3 regions of the Massilia putida genome follow, and region 3 is predicted to be linked to each of the others. Evidence: riboswitches for the same ligand, from Rfam matches in the RefSeq annotation. Region 3 holds a riboswitch; each other region holds the start of a gene.
The links. A riboswitch is a leader RNA that binds a small molecule or an ion and turns the genes downstream of it on or off. The one in region 3 is predicted to bind thiamine pyrophosphate.
Positions count from the first base shown of each region.

Region 1: it holds a riboswitch for thiamine pyrophosphate, as region 3 does, so the genes downstream of both, BVG12_RS10800 (TonB-dependent siderophore receptor) here and BVG12_RS31985 (D-amino acid dehydrogenase) in region 3, are expected to answer to the same signal.
Region 2: it holds a riboswitch for thiamine pyrophosphate, as region 3 does, so the genes downstream of both, thiC (phosphomethylpyrimidine synthase ThiC) here and BVG12_RS31985 (D-amino acid dehydrogenase) in region 3, are expected to answer to the same signal.

Region 1 is NZ_CP019038.1:1,917,744-1,922,428, forward strand. It holds gene BVG12_RS10790 (DUF535 family protein) at 1-427, shown strand, start outside; gene BVG12_RS10795 (iron-containing alcohol dehydrogenase) at 518-1,675, shown strand; TPP riboswitch at 1,778-1,877, shown strand; gene BVG12_RS10800 (TonB-dependent siderophore receptor) at 1,959-4,091, shown strand; gene BVG12_RS10805 (AAA family ATPase) at 4,177-4,685, opposite strand, start outside.
Region 2 is NZ_CP019038.1:4,502,828-4,507,512, forward strand. It holds gene thiC (phosphomethylpyrimidine synthase ThiC) at 1-1,914, opposite strand; TPP riboswitch at 2,112-2,213, opposite strand; gene BVG12_RS22205 (MOSC domain-containing protein) at 2,344-3,189, shown strand; gene BVG12_RS22210 (DUF971 domain-containing protein) at 3,310-3,594, opposite strand; gene BVG12_RS22215 (HEAT repeat domain-containing protein) at 3,591-4,556, opposite strand; gene BVG12_RS22220 (ABC transporter ATP-binding protein) at 4,580-4,685, opposite strand, start outside.
Region 3 is NZ_CP019038.1:6,692,224-6,696,908, forward strand. It holds gene BVG12_RS31975 (DEAD/DEAH box helicase) at 1-1,052, opposite strand, end outside; gene BVG12_RS31980 (GNAT family N-acetyltransferase) at 1,147-1,611, shown strand; gene BVG12_RS31985 (D-amino acid dehydrogenase) at 1,592-2,854, opposite strand; TPP riboswitch at 2,968-3,073, opposite strand; gene BVG12_RS35580 (hypothetical protein) at 3,191-3,319, opposite strand; gene BVG12_RS31990 (hypothetical protein) at 3,383-4,054, opposite strand; gene BVG12_RS31995 (hypothetical protein) at 4,235-4,685, shown strand, end outside.

The DNA of each region.
Region 1 (4,685 bases), 2.2 Mb from region 3:
GATCGATTCCGGCGCCGCGTTCGAAGCGTTCGAGCGCATCTTCCCGAACAACTCGCCCAGCTTCTTCTGCTTCGCGGCCATTCAGGGCATCGCGCTGGCGCTCGGCATGGACAAGGTCGTGGCGATCCGTAGCGAAGCGCACGTCGCCTACGACCCCGACCCGGAAAAACATTTCGCCAACGCGTACGACGGCTTCTGGAGGATCCTCGGCGGCGAGGAAATGCCGGGCCGCGACGGCTATCTGATCGCGCTGCCGTTCTACGTGAAGCCGCTGTCCGAAATGCCGTCCAAGCACCGCAAGCGCGCGGCCCTGCGGCGCGAGCACTGGCGCCTGATCGGCGAATCGTCGCGGTCCGTCGTGCAGCGCCACCTGCTGCACGCGCGGGCGCACGTGGCGCATCCGGCGGCGATTCCCGAGCCGGCCTGAACGTCATCCGGCCGACATCGGCCGGCCGACTGCCACGACGGCTGTCCGTCTGCGCGATAATGATCCTCTGAACAAAACCGGAGGATCATCTTGCACAACTTCGACTTCCACAATCCCACCCGCATCCTGTTCGGCGACGGCCAGATCGAGCGCATCGGGACACTGGTTCCGCCGGAGGCCCGTGTCCTCGTGCTGTATGGCGGCGGCAGCATCCGCGCCAACGACACGTACGACGCGGTGATGGCCGCGCTGGCCGGCCGCACCGTGTTCGAGTTCGGCGGCATCGAACCGAATCCCACTTGCGAAACCCTGTCGGAGGCCATCGCGCTCGTGCGCCGCGAACGCGTGGACTTCCTGCTGGCCGTGGGCGGCGGCTCCGTGATCGACGGCACCAAGTTCGTGGCGGCCGGCGCCCTGCTCGACGCCGATCCGTGGACCATCCTCGAGCAGCACGCGGCCAACGTGCATGCCGCGCTGCCCATCGGCGTCGTGCTGACCCTGCCGGCGACCGGTTCCGAGATGAACGCGGGCGCGGTCATCACGCGCAAGCGCACGCAGGAGAAATTCGCGTTCATTTCGCCCGCCGTGTTTCCGCAGTTCGCCGTGCTCGACCCGACGCGCACCTACACGCTGCCCGCGCGCCAGGTCGGCAACGGCGTCGTCGACGCGTTCGTGCACGTGATCGAGCAATATATGACCGTGCCCGCCCAGGCCAAGGTGCAGGACCGCTTTGCCGAAGGCCTGCTGCTGACGCTCGTCGAGGACGGCCCGCGCGCACTGGCCACGCCGCAAGCGTATGACGTGCGCGCCAACCTGATGTGGACGGCCACGCTGGCCCTGAACGGCCTGATCGGCACCGGCGTGCCGCAAGACTGGTCCACGCACATCATCGGCCACGAGCTGACCGCGTTGTATGGGCTCGACCACGCGCAGACGCTGGCGGTCGTGCTGCCGGCGATGCTGCGCGTGCGCCGCGCCGCCAAGCGGGACAAGCTGCTGCAATACGCGGCGCGCGTATGGGACATCCATGCCGGCGACGAGGACGCGCGCATCGACGCGGCCATCGACCGCACGGAAGACTTCTTCCGCACCATGGGCGTCGGCACGAAACTGTCCGACTACGACCTGGGCCGCGACGCGATCCCGGCCGTGATCGCCGCACTGGAGGCGCACGGCATGACCGCCATGGGCGAGACCGGCGACGTCACGCTGGACGTGGCGCGCGACGTGCTCGAAGGCGCGCTCTAGCCACACCCGTTCCGCGCGTCGGCCGGCGGCGCGCGGAACCATCGGCTTTACAACATGTCTATTAGCAGACGCACCATAAAAAGGCGCGCTGTGCTACACTCGCGCCTTCGCTAGGGGTCCTGGGAGTTCGCTTCCCGGGTGAGAGATACCCTCCGTACCTGATCTGGATAATGCCAGCGAAGGAAAGCGCAACGCAGCTCCCATCCTTGTTTGCCCTTCCCCCGTTGGCTCCGGCTTTTAGAAGAAAGCAGCGTGCCCATCGCGGCGCGAAAACGAGCAAACCATGAACCGTCAATTGAAGTACACCGCAGCCGCGTATGCCATCGCGCAAGCCTTCGTCGCGAACGCGCACGCACAGGACACCACCCGCCCCGTCGCCGAAGTCATCGTGACGGGCAACCGCTTCATCGCCGTCGACCGCGCCAGCGTCGGCGGCTTCGGCGAGGCGTCGCTGTTCGACACCCCGGCCTCCATCACCGCCATCGGCCGCACGCAGATGCAGGACCTGTCGATCCGCTCGACGACCGAGGCGATGCGCTTCGACGCGTCCGTCGCCGACGCCTACAACGCCGTCGGCTATGCCGAACAATTCTCGATCCGCGGCTTCGCCCTGGACAACAACTACAGCTACCGCAAGGACGGCTTCGCGATCCCGGGCGACACCCAGATCCCGCTGGAGAACAAGGAACGCATCGAAGTGCTGAAAGGCCTCGCGGGCCTGACGGCCGGCATCGCCACGCCGGGCGGCATCGTCAACTACGTGACCAAGCGCCCGACGAACACGCCGCTGCGCTCCGCCACCGTGGAGGTGAGCGAACGCGGGACCTTGTACGGCACCGTGGATCTCGGCGGCCGTTTCGACGACCGCCGCTTCGGCTACCGCATCAACGCGTCCAGCGCCGACATCCACCCGTACGTGCGCGGCGCCAACGGCGACCGCCAGTTCGTGTCGGCCGCGTTCGACTGGCAGATCACGCCCGATGCGCTGCTCCAGCTGGACATGGATTACCAGCGCAAGGCCCAGATCACGGCGCCCGGCTTCCAGCTGATCCGCAACGAGGTGCTGCCGACGGGCGTGTCGCCCAAGATGCTGCTGAACGACCAGCCGTGGACGCGCCCCGTCAAGACGAAGGACAGCAACCTGGGCCTGCGCTTCGAATACAAGCTCGCCCCTAGCTGGCTCGCGACCGTGGCCGCCAACAAGCACTGGTTCAAGCGCGACGACTTCACCGCCTTCCCCTACGGTTGCAGCAACGAGGGCGCGGGCTATTATCCGGGCTACTGTTCCAACGGCGACTACGACGTCTACGACTACCAGAGCACGGGCGAGCGCAAGTCGCCGTGGGGCGTGCAGGCGCAGGTGCAAGGCAAGTTCGCGACCGGCATGATCCGCCATGCCCTCACGGTCGGCACCTCGTACTCCGAGCGGCACGACAGCTTCGGCGATTACGTCTACGACTACGTCGGCTACAGCAATCTGTGGCACCCGCTCGTGACGCCGCACGTGGCGGCCACCCGCGTGACGGGCCCCGTGTTCGAGCGCCGCAGCGACGAGGAACGCGCCCTGTTCGCCCAGGACATCGTGAGCCTGACCGACCGGCTGACCGTGCACGCGGGCCTGCGCCACGTCCAGGTCAAGCGCAGCGAATTCGTCGACGAGGCCACCGGCTACGTGCACAGCGACGACTCGTTCCTGCTGCCGAGCGCCGCCCTCGTGTTCAGCCCCGCGCGCGACTGGAACGTGTACGCCGCCGTCAGCCACGGCCTGCAGCACGGCGGCATCGCGCCGATGCAGACGACGAACGAGAACCAGGTGCTGGCGCCGCAGCGTTCGCACCAGGTCGAGATCGGCGCCAAGGCCGCGCTGGACAATGGCATCAACCTGTCGGCCGCGCTGTTCCAGATCCGCCAGGGCCTGGAGTACACGGACGCGCACAACACGTTCGTGCGCAACGGTAAAGAAACCCACCGCGGCCTGGAATTGACGGCGCAGGGCAAGGTCACGCCGGCGCTGGACTGGAGCCTGTCGTTGATGGCCCTGAACACGCGCCAGGAAGGGACTAGCCAGGCAAGCATCGACGGCAAGCGCGTGACGGACGTCCCCGCGTTCAAATCGACGGCGTGGGTGCAGTATGCCGTGGCCGCGGTCCCGGGCCTGAAGCTGGACGGCACGTGGCAGTACTCGGGCAAGAAAGCGTTCGACGTCGCAAACACGGTGTTCGTGCCGGATTACCACGTGTTCGGCGTGGGCGCGTCGTACGGCGTGAAATGGGGCGCGACGAACGTCACGCTGCGCGCGCGGGCCGAGAACCTGTTCGACAAGTTCTACTGGCGCGACGTGACGCCGGAGCTGGGCGGCTACCTGCTGCCGGGGGCGCCGCGGACGTTCAGGGCATCGGCGCAGTTCGATTTCTAACGTAGCCTGCAAACCGTCGTTTCCGGCATTGCCGGAAACGGCTTCCCGCGCAGGCGGAAACCCATACCGAGGCGACTGCGGATATTTAGTATGGGTTCCCGCTTTCGCGGGAACGACCGGTGGGCGGGCCAATCAGTTCTTCCACCTGCCGCAAGCGCGCCTCGAGTTCCCCCGTCAACAACGTGAACGGAATCCCGCGTGCATCGAGCACGTCCAGCAGCTGCGCATGCACCCGCTGCCGCACCTCTTCCGACTCGCGCTGCAGCCCGTCCGGCACCCACGGCAGATCGGGCGCCGCGACGAGCGTCCAGGCATAGTCGTGCGCCGCTTCCAAAGCAAGCAGGTCGGCCGGCACGCGCCCCCAGTAGACGCGGCTGTACACGGCCGTCATCAACGGCGTCGTGTCGACGAACAGGAAGTCCCGCACGCGCGCGTCGTCCGCCAGCACCTGCTCGCGTGCGCGCTGGGTGCGCGCGATGCCGACCTGGTCGTCCTCGCGCGGCACGCGCGCGTTGACCTCCACGAATTCGCGCAGGTATTCCGCCACCCACAGCGTGCCGTAGCGCGCCGCCAGCGCCTGCGCCAAGGTCGACT
Region 2 (4,685 bases), 2.2 Mb from region 3:
TCACTCCTTGTGATAGAGCTCGGCGCCGCGCTTCATGAACTCGACGGCCTTCACCTGCATGCCCTGTTCCAGCGCGGCGTTGGCAGCGATGCCCTGGCCGGCCGCGTAATCGCGCACTTCCTGGGTGATCTTCATCGAGCAGAAATGCGGACCGCACATCGAGCAGAAGTGCGCCACCTTGGCGGAATCCTTGGGCAGCGTCTCGTCGTGGAAGGAACGCGCCTTGTCCGGGTCCAGGCCGAGGTTGAACTGGTCTTCCCAGCGGAATTCGAAACGGGCTTTCGACAGCGCGTTGTCGCGGATCTGCGCGCCCGGATGGCCCTTGGCCAGGTCGGCCGCGTGCGCCGCGATCTTGTACGTGATGATGCCGTCCTTGACGTCGTCCTTGTCGGGCAGGCCCAGGTGCTCCTTCGGCGTCACGTAGCACAGCATCGCCGTGCCGTACCAGCCGATGTTGGCGGCGCCGATGCCGGACGTGATGTGGTCGTAGCCCGGCGCGATGTCGGTGGTCAGGGGCCCCAACGTGTAGAACGGCGCCTCGTGGCACTGCTCCAGCTGCAGGTCCATGTTCTCCTTGATCAGCTGCAGCGGCACGTGGCCCGGGCCTTCGATCATCACCTGCACGTCGTGCTTCCACGCGATCTGCGTCAGTTCGCCGAGCGTCTTCAGCTCGGACAGCTGGGCTTCGTCGTTGGCGTCGTAGATCGAGCCGGGACGCAGGCCGTCGCCCAGGCTGAACGCGACGTCGTACGCTTTCATGATCTCGCAGATCTCTTCGAAATGCGTGTACAGGAACGATTCCTTGTGGTGGGCGAGGCACCACTTGGCCATGATCGAACCGCCGCGCGAGACGATGCCCGTCAGGCGGTTGGCCGTCATTGGCACGTAGGCGAGACGCACGCCGGCGTGGATGGTGAAGTAGTCGACGCCTTGCTCCGCCTGCTCGATCAGCGTGTCGCGGTAGATTTCCCACGTCAGGTCCTCGGCCTTGCCGTGCACCTTTTCCAGCGCCTGGTACAGCGGCACCGTGCCGATGGGGACGGGGCTGTTCCGGATGATCCACTCGCGCGTCTCGTGGATATGCTTGCCGGTGGACAGATCCATCACGGTGTCGCCGCCCCAGCGCGTGGCCCACGTCATCTTCTCGACTTCCTCGCCGATCGACGACGTCACGGCCGAGTTGCCGATATTGGCGTTGATCTTCACGAGGAAGTTACGGCCGATGATCATCGGTTCCGATTCCGGGTGATTGATGTTGGCCGGCAGGATGGCGCGGCCGCGGGCGATCTCGTCGCGTACGAATTCCGGCGTGATCTCTTTCGGAATGCTGGCGCCGAACGATTGGCCGGGATGCTGGCGGCCCAGCATCTGCGCCATGCGCTTGCCCGTCGGGCCGGCGGCCTCCATCGCGGCGAGATATTCCTGGCGGCGCAGGTTTTCGCGGATGGCGACGTACTCCATCTCGGGCGTGATGATGCCCTGGCGCGCATAGTGCATCTGCGTGACGTTGCGGCCCGGCGCACCGCGGCGCGGCTTGCGCTGCAGGTTGAAGCGCAGCTCGGCCAGCTTCGGATCGTTCAGGCGTTCGACGCCGTAGTGCGACGAAGGGCCGGCCAGTTCTTCCGTGTCGCCGCGCTCGCGGATCCAGTCGGCGCGCAGTGGCGCCAGGCCGGAGCGGATGTCGATGACGGCGTCGGGATCGGTGTACGGACCGGACGTGTCGTAGACCCACACGGGCGGATTCGGTTCATGGCCGAACGACGCCGGCGTGTCGGCCTGGCGGATCTCGCGCATTGGCACGCGGATGTCCGGGCGGCTGCCCGTCACGTAGATCTTGCGGGAATTGGGAAGCGGCGCGACGGCGGCGGCATCGACGGTGGCGCTGGCGGACAGGAATTTCGGATCGGCGTTCAAAGTGCACTCCTTGTTGGTCACTAAGGGGCACTTCTAAACCGTCGCGAACGGCAGCAGTTTTGTCCGAGACGCGCAGCCGTACGCGAGTACAGCGGGCATCGCAGGGAAAAATGCAACGCGCAGCAGGTTCAGGAGTACCCCGGGAGATCGGCGATCCAGCTGGAGGAGGTGCAAAGATGCGGGCAGACGAACGTGCACGCTTAGCTCTGTAGCTTCCCTTCGCTGGCATTATCCAGATCAGGTTCGGAGGGTATTTCTCACCCACGCCGCGTGACGGCGCAGGACCCCTAGCATTGGTGCCGCCCCGGTAAGCCGAAGCGACGGGACGGAGTGTACGCCGGTTTTATGCGCTTGGCAAACAGGAACAGCGAATGTGGATTGGTGCATACTATCGACCAGTATCCAGACCCCACAACGACGAACCGATCCATGGCCATCCTGACCCATCTGCTTCTGTACCCGATCAAATCCTGCGCCGGCATCGCCGTGCGGTCCGCGACCGTGCTCGACTCCGGCCTGTTCGCGCTGGGCGTGCACGACCGTGAATGGATGCTGGTGACGGACGACGGCCAGTTCCTCACGCAGCGCGAGCACCCGCGCATGGCGCTGATCCGGCCGTTGCCGGACGGTGGCAAGCTGCGCATCCATGCGCCCGGCATGGACGAACTGGCGCTGCCGCTCGCGTGGGACGAGGCGGCCGCCAAGCGCACCGTGCAGATCTGGGACGACAAGGTCGACGCCGCCGATTGCGGCGACGCGGCCGCCGCCTGGTTCTCGGCCGTGCTGGCTACGGCCTGCCGCCTCGTGCGCTTCCACCGCGACGTCGTGCGGCCGACGAGCACCAAATGGACGAACGGCGTGGAGGCCCAGACGCGCTTTGCGGACGGCTATCCGCTGCTGCTGATCGGCCAGGCGTCGCTCGACGACCTCAACGCGCGCCTCGTCGCGGCCGGCCGCCATGCGCTGCCGATGGACCGCTTCCGCCCGAACCTCGTCGTCGACGGCCTCGACGCCTGCGAAGAGGATTTCCTCGCCACGCTGACCGTCGGCGGCGTCGAGATCCGTCCGGTGAAGCCGTGCGCGCGCTGCCCGATTCCCTCGATCGACCAGGCGACGGGCATCCCGGGCCCGGACCCGCTCGATATCTTGCAGACCTACCGGGCCAATCCGCGCATGGAAGGCGCGGTGTGCCTCGGCATGAACTGCATCGTGACGGCGGGGGCCGGCGGCGAGCTGCATCTCGGGCAGGAACTGGAAACGGAAATCGCCTTTTAAACGTAGGGTGGACGGGTTTCCCGTCCATGCGTTCATGCGGCGCATGCATACCACGACGCTGATCCGCGCCGTTGCACGCGTGGACGGCGGAGCCTCCACCCTACATGCAGAAACCTCGTGTCAGGCGAACGTGGCGAGCATTTCGTAGGGATAGATGCCGCGCCGGTGGCCGTCGCTGAACGCGAGGTTCAGCGCATAGGCGCCGACCGGCTCGATCGCGGCCAGGCGCACGGCGTTGTCCGCTTCGACTTCGATCCCGGCCCGCCGCTGCGCGCGGCATGCCGAGCACGGGCACAGGGCGCGCAGCCGCGCGTGCGTGATCCGCGCCTCGCTGCCGTCCGGCCAGCGCAGCGCCAGCACGCCCTGCGCGGCGTGGTTCTCGATGGTCGCAGGCAGCGTCGTCATGCGGCCGCCCCGATCTGCTGGAGCGCCAGGCGCACGGACTTGCGCACTTCCGGGTCAAGGTCGTTCTCCGCCGCGCGCAGTGCGGGCAGCGCGGCCGGCGAACCGATCTCGCCCAGCGCCAGCGCCGCTTCCTTTCTCAGGTTGCCGATCGTGTGCGTGAGCGCCGATGTCAAGCCCGGCAGCGCATCCAGGTTGCGCAACCGGCCCAGGCTGCGGGCGGCGCGCAGGCGCACCTGCCAGTACGCGTCGTCCAGCGCCGCGATGAGGGCCGGGGCGGCGTCGCGCAGGCGCAGCTTGCCGAGCGTCGTCGCGGCTTCCTCGCGCACCTGCCAGGCGGGATCTAGCAGCGCCGCCAGCAGGGCGGCCAGCACGGCCGGCGTCTCGTCGGCAAACCCCAGCGCCCCCGCCGCGGCGCGCCGCACCTCCGGCACCGGATCCTGGATCGTCAGCCGCGTCAGCGCATCGACCGCATCGAGACGCTTCAGATAACCCAGCACGGCCACCGCCTCGCGCCGGACGAGCGGATCCGGGTCATCCAGCGCCGCCAAGGCGGGTTTGACGCTGTCGGCCACGCGCAGCTCGCGCACGCCGCGCAGCGCGGCCGCGCGCACGAATGGATCGCCAGTAGCGATGAACGGCAGCAGTTCCCGCGCCGATTCGGGCAGCTTCAGTTCCGACAGGCTCTGCGCGGCGGCCGCGCGCACGCCGGCGTCCTCGTCCGACAGCAGGCGCGCGAGGCCGCGCACGGTGGCCGGCGATTCGAACGCTTCCAGCGCGCGGGCCGCTTCCGTGCGCACGGAAGCGGCATCGTCGCCGAGGGCGGCCAGCAATAGCGGCACGTGGGCGTCGCCGTCCAGGTCGGCCAGGTCGAGCAGGGCGATGCGGCGCACGGTCGCGTCAATATCCCGCAGGCGCAGCGCCAGCGCGGCGAGTTCGGGGTCGTCGTAAAAATCGGAAGTCACGATGTGTCCTTGCATGGCAGAGTTCAGAGAGGGCCCAGTGGGCTCAGGCGCGCCAGCGGCGTGATGCTGGCCTGCGGGTGCAGCAGGTCCAGGCAGTGGCGCTTCAGGCGCGTGAAGTGGTTCGACGTC
Region 3 (4,685 bases):
TCCGCGCACACGAGCGAAACCGCGTCGCCCGACGCGCCCGCGCGGCCCGTGCGGCCGGTGCGGTGCACATAGTCTTCCGCCACGATCGGCAGGTCGACGTTGACGACGACGGGCAGTTCCTCGATGTCCAGGCCGCGCGCGGCGACATCGGTCGCGACGAGCACCCGGACCTCGCCCGCCTTGAAGCGGTCGAGCGCGCGCAGGCGGGCGGGCTGCGGCTTGTCGCCGTGGATCGAATCGGCCGCGATGCCTTTCGCTGCGAGCAGGTCGACGAGCTGGTCGACACCCTTGCGCGTCTTTACGAACGCGAGCACCTGGGGCCAGCCGTGGCGCGTCAAGAGGTGCAGGAACAGCTCCGGCTTGCGCTTCTTGTCGACCGGGACGATCCATTGGCGGATCGCCTTGACCGTCGTGTTGCGCGGCGTGGCCTCGATGCTGACGGGGGCGATCAGGAGCTTCGTCGCCAGCAGGCGGATCGGATCGGAGAACGTCGCCGAGAACAACAAGGTCTGGCGGCGCTTGGGCAGCAGCGCGAGCAGGTTGTCGATGTCGCGTGAGAACCCGAGGTCGAGCATGCGGTCCGCCTCGTCCAGCACGAGCGTCTGCACCTGGTTGAAGCGCACGGCGTTCTGGCGCTGCAGGTCGAGCAGGCGGCCGGGCGTGGCGACGAGGACGTCGACGCCTTTACGGAGCCGCATCATCTGCGGATTGATGCTGACGCCGCCGTACGCGACCATCGTGCGCAGCGGCAGCCCGGCCGCATAGGCGCGCACGCTCTCGTGCACCTGCTCGGCCAGTTCGCGCGTCGGCACGAGGATCAGCGAGCGCGCAGAATTGCTGGCGACCTCTCCACCATCCGTCACGAGGCGCTGCAGCAGCGGCAGGGCGAAGCCGGCCGTCTTGCCGGTGCCCGTCTGGGCGGCGGCCATGACGTCGCGTCCGGCCAGCACGGCGGGAATCGCCTGCGACTGGACGGCGGTGGGCGTGTGATAGGACAGCGAGGCGAGGGTGCGCGTGATCTGGTCGATCAGGCCGAGCGAAGCGAACGACATGGTGGCGAAAGCGGGGTTGGAAAAGGCGACAGTGTAACCTGTCGGGGAAACGAGGCGCGAAACGCCTACCATCAACCTCATCATCACATCGCCCATGTCGCATTTATTGTTCAGGCAAGCCGTCAGCGCCGATATCCCCGCCATGTCGCAGATCCGGTTGGCGGTCACCGAAAATGTCTTGTCGGACCCGGCGCGAATTACCGCCGACATGTACGAGGACTATCTGGAACGGTCGGGACGTGGCTGGGTCGCGGAATGCGGGGGCGAGATCGTCGCGTTTTGCTACGCGGACAAGGTCAACGCTTCCGTCTGGGCATTGTTTGTCCGGCCGGGCCATGAGGGACGAGGACTCGGCAAAGCATTGCTCAAGCAGGCGGTGGACTGGCTATTCCAGGCGGGGCATGAACGTGTCCATCTGACGACCGGCGCCAATACGCGAGCGGACAAGTTCTATGCCGCGCAAGGTTGGGATCGTAGGCCCGTCGGGGCTTCCGACATCGGGTATTCGCTGTCGGCCGTCCGCGAAAACACGCCGGTCGTCACGCGGCCGCGCCGGTGAATGCGAAGTCGACGTCCGGCTCGCGCCCCGACACGATGTCCGCGACGGCCCGTCCCGACCCGCAGCCCATCGTCCAGCCGAGCGTGCCGTGGCCCGTGTTCAGGTACAGGTTCGCAAAGCGCGTGCGGCCGATGTAGGGCACGTTCGACGGCGTCAGCGGGCGCAGGCCGGCCCAGTACGTCGCCGCGTCGTAGTCGCAGGCGCCGGGGAACAGGGCGCGCACGCGCCGCGTGATGGCCTCGCAGCGCACCGGGTTCAGGTCGCGCGTATAACCGTTCAGTTCGCACGTGCCGGCCACGCGCAGGCGCGACCCGAGGCGCGAGAAGACGAGCTTGTGGCCGTCGTCCGTCAGCGACACGGTCGGCGCGGCGTCCGGGTCCAGAACGGGGTAGGTCGCGGAATAGCCCTTGCCGGGATAGATCAGCAGCCGGATGCCCAGCGGCGCGAGCAGGCCGGCGGAAAAACTGCCCAGGGCGACGACGACGGCGTCCGCACGGAGCGTCCGGTGCCGGCCTTCGTCATCGATGATTTCCACGCCGTTGACGCGGTCGCCCTCGGCCTGCAGGCGCGTGACCGTCGTGTCGTAGCGGAAGCGGATGCCGGCCGCCACGCCGCGCGCGGCCAGTTGCGACGTGAACCGGTACACGTCGCCCGATTCGTCGCTGGCCGTGAAGTCGCCGCCCACGAGATTGCGGCGATTGGCCCCCAGCGCCGGTTCGATCCGGACGACCTCGTCGGCGTCGACGGTCATGCGCGGGCAGCCCAGGTCGCGCATCGCGGCGGCCGCGCGGCAGGCGCGCTCGAATTCACGTTCGTCCGTGTAGAAGTGAAGAATGCCGCGCGTGAGACAGTCGTAGTCGATGTTCGTGCGCGCGCGCAGCGCCTGCAGGCTGCGGCGGCTGTAGTCGGCCATGGCGACGATCTGGCGCAGGTTGGCGGCGACGCGGCCCGGTGCGCACTCGCGCACGAACTGCAGGCACCAGCGCCATTGCAGCGGATCGGCGCGCAGCCGGAACAGCAGCGGGGCGTCTTCCCGCCCCAGCGCTTGCACGACCTTGAGCAGGCCGGCGGGCGTGGCCCACGGTTCCGCGTGCGACACCGAGATCTGGCAGCCGTTCGCGAAACTCGTCTCCTGCGCGGGGCCGGGTTGGCGCTCGATCACCGTGACGTCGTGGCCGGCCTCGCGCAAATACCAGGCGGTCGCGGTGCCGACGACGCCGGCGCCCAGGACGATGACGTTCATCGGCGCACCGCGGCGGATCGACTGGACGTCGTAAACACAGGAAATTGCATGCCGCTCCTCGTTGGCGTCGTGGTGACGGGCGGAGCCGGCAAAGGAGGACAGGACCCGGATGACCCGGTATCCGCATGCTTCCCTTCGCTGGCATTACCCAGATCAGGTTCGGAGGGTGTTTCTCACCCGCGGGCCGCGGTTGCGGCTGCAGGACCCCTAGCGTTGCCTTATGGCAGGGAGAATTTTAACCGGTTCGCGGCATGCCGGTAAAGCGGCCTGAGGATGTGACGCGGCGCCGGCGCGCGCGGACGCGGCCGGAGAGGGACGGCGTGCGCGGCGGGCGCGTCAGGCCGTGGCGACGGTGGCTGCGGCCAGGGCGACGGTCGGTTTCACCGGTTCGCGCCGATCCTGGCAGGTCACCAGCATGAGGCAGGCCAGGAGTAGCAGGCTCCAGCGTGTACGATGGTGTTTCATCGCGCTCTCCTTTGGCCGCATCGTAGTCCAACGCCGCCACACGCGGCGCGCCGCTGGCGACGGTCAGAACTTGTAGCCGATGCTCACGCGCACGACCGGATACAGCTTGGTCGAATTCATGTCGTCGCGCAGGAGCTGGCGTTCGACGGCGACGTCGCTGGCGAGCGCCTTGCACACCGTTTGCGACGTCGTGCAGCCGATGCTGGCCAGCTGGACGTTCGGATTGCCCTGGTAAAACACGCCGAGATCGATGTTGCTGGTCCAGCGCGAATTCGGCGCCAGCGCATTGCCCCAGCCGATGCCGGCATAAGGCGCGGCCTTGCGGTAATCGATGCGGCCGGTCAGCAGGCCGACGTCGGCAGCCGAATAGAGGTTGCCGTTGATGGCGTAGGCGCCGGCGCCGTTCGGCCTGGCCTTGGCGTTGAATTTGTTGCCGTTGTAGACGAGGCCGCCCGTCAGGTGGAAGTTGCTGCCTTCGTTCAGGTACCAGTCGAACAGGACGTCGAACGTCTGCAGCTTGCCTTTGATGTCGTAGTCGACCTGGCCCGACGTCTTGCTGAAGTTGTGCTTGAAGTAGTTGGCGCCGAAGCGGCCGTTCAGATAGGTTTCCATCGGCACGACGACGTGGAAGCCCACGCCGGTGGTGCCGACGTCGGCCGTTGCGCCGACCTGCGCGTTGGCGGAGGCTGCCGCCAGCAGGGCGGCCGCGGCCAGCACGGTATGTTTCGCGAACATCGAATGACCTTTCAATGATAGAGCGGGCGATTGTAGCCGGGTGCTTGCTCCATGGGGAAATGTCACGATCCGGTTTGTTGTAATCCCGCCCGGAACGACAATGTAAGCATGTGTTGCAGCGAATTGCACGTAACATTTCGTTTGATAAACTCAACACAAACATTACAAAGAGGTCATCCTATGAAATCCCTGATCCTTGGCGCCGCGCTGTGCGCGGCCGCTTTCCCGGCCCTGGCTCAGACGAATGTCTCCATCAGCGTCGGCCAGCCCGGCTTCTACGGCCGTGTCGATATCGGCGACTTCGTGCCGCGCCCCGTCGTGTACGCGCCGCAACCGGTGATCATCACGCCGGCGCCGCAGTACATCGCGGAACCCGTCTACCTGCGCGTGCCGCCGGGCCATCGCAAGCACTGGGCCAAGTTCTGCGGCCGCTACGGCGCGTGCGGCCGTCCGGTGCTGTTCGTGCGCGACGAGTGGTACACGAACACCTATGTGCCGCGCTACCGCGAGCATTTCGGCGATCGCGACGGCTACCGCGGCGGTCCGCGCGAGGTGCGCGTCGTCGAGCGCGTGGAATACCGCGACGGTCGTGGCGACGGCCACGACGGCCGTGGTCATGACGAGGGCTGGG